DNA from 2 places in the Kitasatospora sp. Ki12 genome. Region 2 is predicted to be linked to the other one. Evidence: riboswitches for the same ligand, from Rfam matches in the RefSeq annotation. Region 2 holds a riboswitch; the other holds the start of a gene.
What was found. A riboswitch is a leader RNA that binds a small molecule or an ion and turns the genes downstream of it on or off. The one in region 2 is predicted to bind cobalamin.
Positions count from the first base shown of each region.

Region 1: linked by a shared signal. The riboswitch ahead of ACYP53_RS00805 (cobalamin biosynthesis protein) and the one ahead of metE (5-methyltetrahydropteroyltriglutamate--homocysteine S-methyltransferase) in region 2 are both predicted to bind cobalamin.

Region 1 is NZ_BAAIHT010000001.1:187,358-189,737, reverse strand. It holds gene ACYP53_RS00805 (cobalamin biosynthesis protein) at 1-963, opposite strand, end outside; cobalamin riboswitch at 1,105-1,237, opposite strand; gene ACYP53_RS00800 (helix-turn-helix domain-containing protein) at 1,435-2,118, shown strand.
Region 2 is NZ_BAAIHT010000003.1:894,119-896,498, reverse strand. It holds gene ACYP53_RS34535 (SDR family oxidoreductase) at 1-158, shown strand, start outside; gene ACYP53_RS34530 (methyltransferase domain-containing protein) at 162-911, shown strand; cobalamin riboswitch at 1,020-1,241, shown strand; gene metE (5-methyltetrahydropteroyltriglutamate--homocysteine S-methyltransferase) at 1,409-2,380, shown strand, end outside.

The DNA of each region.
Region 1 (2,380 bases), on a different contig from region 2:
CCTTCCCCTCTTTCCCAGGAGCGCGCGCAGCAGGACGTGCCCCGCGACCGTCGTACCCAGCGCCAGCGCGCCCACCCGCCGGGAGAGCGCGCAAGCCCGCTCGATGTCGTCCACCGTCACCGGCCGCAGCTCCTCGCCCAGCACCGGACGGTGCTCCACCCGTTCCCCGTACCGCAGCGTCCCGCCCAGCCGGACGCCCACCGCGCCGGCGAACGCCGACTCCGCCTGGCCCGCGTTCGGGCTCGGGTGCGCGGAGCCGTCGCGCCGCCAGACCCGCCAGGCCGTCCGGGGGTGCGGGGCGGCGGCCACCGTCAGCAGCGCGGTCAGCCGGGCACCGGGCCAGCCCGCTACGTCGTCCAGCCGGGCCGAGGCCCAGCCGAACCGGGCGTAGCGCGGCGAGCGGTGGCCCACCATGGCGTCCAGGGTGTTCACCGCGCGGAACGCCAGCAGGCCGGGCGTGCCCGCGAGGGCGCCCCAGGCCAGCGCGTTCACCACGGCGTCGGCGGTGTTCTCGGCCACCGACTCGACCACCGCGCGGGCGATCTGCTGCCCGTCCAGCGCGCTCGGGTCCCGCCCGCACAGGTGCGGCAGCCGCTCCCGGGCGGCCGGCAGGTCGCCGTCCGCCAGCGAGCGGCCGATCGTCCGGGCCTCCCGGGTCAGCGAGGTGCCGCCGAGCACCGTCCAGGTCGCGGCCGCCGCCAGGGCCGCCCGGCCCAGCGGACGCCGGCCCACCGTACGGTCCAGGGCGAGCGCGCCCGCCGCGACCGCGCCCACGCACAGCGCCGTGTACCCGGCCCCGGCCGCCCGGTCGTCCCGCCACAGCCGCCGCTCCAGCCGGGTCGCGGCGCTGCCGAAGAGCGCCACCGGATGGCCCCGGCGCGGATCGGCGAACCGGGCGTCGGCGGCGTAGCCCGCGACGGCGCCCAGCGCGAACACGGCGGCGCGGGCCAGCGGAGAGGTCATCGGCCGCACGACGGAGAGCAGAACAAGAACAAGGAGGAACACGGCGGAAGGCCGCTCGGAGTCCGACAGGGCGGGGCAGCCTGCATTGCGTGCGTGTCCTCACTCAGGGTCCGCGCCCTGGATCGACGTAGCGGGGGCGAGAGTCTCCTGGCTTCCGGGTCGGACGCACCCCCGGGGCCTTCCAGCGGCTTCTGACGGCCCGCCGTGGCGATTGTTTCCGAGCGTGCTCCCCGGTGACAGTGGCGGGACCGCGCCGGACTCGCACCGGCTTCCTCTCCATGCCTCCGATTGGCCCCAGGATCCCATCACGCGCCCGAACCGGGAGTCAACCGAGGTCACGGAGGGGTTGGTCACACGGGAGACCGGCCGACGGGCTGTGGGATCGCCCAGCGGCGCACCGCTCCGGTACCGGCCATTCCGTGCGTTCGGTCGGTGGGGCCGCGCCGTGGTCCGCGCCTAGCGTTCGGTGCCATGCGCCGCAGAAAGCCCCCCACCGCCCCGCCCCCGGTGCCGTTCTCGCCCGCGGCCGCCCGCGCCCACCGGGCGGACCTCGGCCTGACCCCCGACCAGGTCGCCGAGGGCATGGCCGCGCACGGCGTCCGGCTGCTGCCCGCCCACGTCCTCGCCTGGGAGAACGGCGAGCTGCGCCCCAGCGAACCGGAGTTCATCGCCCTCGCCCGCACCCTCTGGTGCCCCGCCGCCCAGCTGATGGACGGCCGCCCGGTCCGGCTGCGCGACCACCGGGTCGCCCGCGAACTCGGCCAGGCCGCCGTCGCCGACCGCACCGGCACCACCCTGGCCGCCTACCGGCAGGCCGAACTGACCGACCGGTGGGACGGCGACGAGGACCAGACCCGCGCCCTCGCCGACACCCTCGACCTGACCCTGCCCGAACTCGTCGCGGCCACCGGCCGCCTCGCGGAACTCGACCACCTCCTCCGCCAGTGCGTCGCCGGCCGCTGGCAGCCCCACCTCCGCGCCCTCACCCGGATCGTCCCGGCCCCCGCCGACACCCTCGCCGCCGTCCTCGCCACCCTCCACCAGGAGCACCACGTCCCCACCCACTGGGGCGCCACCACCCGCGCCACCCCGCCTCCCGCCACCGACACCCTCGTCCCCCGCTTCTGGCACCTCCTCACCACCGAGTCCCCCTAGGGCGTGTCTTGTGGATCTTTGCCGGGTCCGCGACGCCAGGGCACGCACCTCGCCGCGTTGTCGTCAGTCGCCGATGGCCCCCAGCCTTCGGCCGGGAGGTGCCCCCACCGCATGGACTCCCTCCTCCGCCTTGCGATGCACGCACCCTGACGCCGCGGCCTGATCCGACAAGATCCACAAGACACGCCCCGGGGCCCCGCCGAGTGACCCGGACGGCCCAGTCCGGTGGCCGGGCGGGCGGGGCGCCGGTGGACTGGTGCAC
Region 2 (2,380 bases):
CCGCGACGCAGGCCGACGGGACGACGGCGGTCGAGGCGACCATCCCGGTGGATCGCTTCACCGAGGCCCTGGTGCTGATGGCCGCCCAGCCGCCGGGCACCACCATCCAGTCCCTGGTGGTGCTGCCCACCACCATGCCGTTCGTCGGAAGGGGCTGAACCGTGCTGGTCAGCGCACGCTCCTTCGAGGAGTACCGGGCCATGTTCGCGCTCACCGACCGCGATCTGGACCAGCGGATCCTGGACTGCCCGGCCGGTGCGGCGAGCTTCGTCGCCGGGGCCGGGCGACGGGGCATCGACGCCGTCGCCGTCGACCGGCAATACGCCCACCACCGCGAGGAGTTGGGCCTGCTGGTGGAGCGGGAGACCGGGTTCAAACGCGACCTGCTGGTGCGGGAGACGGCCGGCTACACCTCGACCTGGTACACCGACGCCGACGACCTGATCCGCCAGTGGACGGCCAACGCCCGGGACTTCCGGGCCGACATCGCCGCCCGCCCGGACCGCTACGTCGCCGGCTCACTGCCCGAACTCCCCTTCGCCGACGACTCCTTCGACCTGGTGCTCAGCTCGCACCTGATCTTCTCGTACGGCAACCGGCTCGGCCGGGACTTCCACCGGGCGGCACTGCTGGAACTCGCCCGGGTGGCGCGCCGCGAGGTCCGGCTGTTCCCGCTGATGGTCTACGACACCGGCCTCCGGTACGAGGGACTGGAGCCGCTGCGCCGGGAGTTGGCGGGGCTGGGCGTCGCGAGCCGGGTGGAGCGGGTCGGGTACGAGTTCCAGCCGGGGGACGACGAGATGCTGGTGCTCTCCTGCGCGGGCTTCCGGGCTCCCGCCCGGACGGCACCGCCGGTCGCCGAGGACCGGGTGCGGTGGCGGCACCAGGAGGCGGCACCGCCCGGGGCGTGACCGCGGGGCCGGGGCGGGGGCGGGCGGCGGTCCCGGTCCCGCCGTCCCGCTCGTCTCACTCTCCGGACGCGTTCGCGGATCCCGCTGTCCGGAACGCCGAAGCCGATCTAAGCTGGCCGGGCAGCTGGTTCGCCCTGTCCGCCAGGCAGGCGCGTCGCAAGAGGGAACCCGGTGGGAATCCGGGACTGCCCCGCAGCGGTGAGCGGGAACGACCGCCGTCATACGCACTGGGCCCGGGAGGGCCTGGGAAGCGACGGCCTGTAGGTGTCCGCCCTTGACAGGGCGGGCGTGCCCGCGAGTCCGAAGACCTGCCCGCTGCCCGCCCGTGGACCATCCGCGGGCGGAGATCCCGGTGACCTCGTGGGCGGGTCGGCGTGCGTACCAGGCGGCTTGCCGCGTCCGCGTGTTCGGGCGGGCCACCGCCCGGTCCCGTCATCCCTTCGCGCTCTCGTCCCGTCCCCGGGATCCACGGAGAAAGACTCGCGAAGGAGAGTCCCTTGACGACGAAGTCCGCAGCCGCGGCGACCCGGGCCACCGTGTACGGCTACCCCCGCCAGGGCCAGGGCCGGGAGCTCAAGAAGGCCATCGAGGGCTACTGGAAGGGCGCCGTCCCGGCGGAGGGCCTGCTGGCCACCGCCGCCGACCTGCGCCGGACGAACTGGCGCCGACTCGCCGAGGCCGGCGTCGAGGAGGTCCCGACCGGCGACTTCTCCCTCTACGACCACGTGCTGGACACCACGGTGGCCGTCGGCGCCGTCCCGCCCCGGCACCGGGAGGCCGTCGCGGCCGACGCGCTGGACGGCTACTTCGCCATGGCGCGCGGTACCCAGGACGTCGCGCCGCTGGAGATGACCAAGTGGTTCGACACCAACTACCACTACCTGGTACCCGAGTTGGGGCCGGACACGGTGTTCGCCGCGAACCCGGCCAAGGCCGTCGCCGAGCTGCGGGAGGCCCTCCTGCTCGGCCACCGGGCCCGGCCGGTGCTGGTCGGCCCCGTCACCTACCTGCTGCTCGCCAAGCCCGCCCCCGGCGTCGCCGCCGACTTCCGGCCGATCACCCTGCTGGACCGGCTGCTGCCCGTCTACGCGCGGCTATTGGCCGAGCTGCGGGCCGCCGGCGCGGAGTGGGTGCAGCTGGACGAGCCCGCCCTTGTCCAGGACCGCACCCCGGCCGAACTGAACGTCGCCGCCCGCGCCTACCGCGAGCTCGGCGCGCTCACCGACCGCCCGAAGATCCTGGTCGCGAGCTACTTCGACCGCCTCGGCGAGGCCCTGCCGGTCCTCGCCAAGGCCCCGGTCGAGGGCCTGGCACTGGACTTCACCGGACCTGCCGCCGGCAACCTGGACGACCTCGCCGCCGTCGGCGGCCTGCCCGGCAAGCGGCTGGTCGCCGGGGTGATCGACGGACGCAACGTCTGGATCAACGACCTGGAGCGGTCGCTGGCCACCCTGGCGACCCTGCTCGGC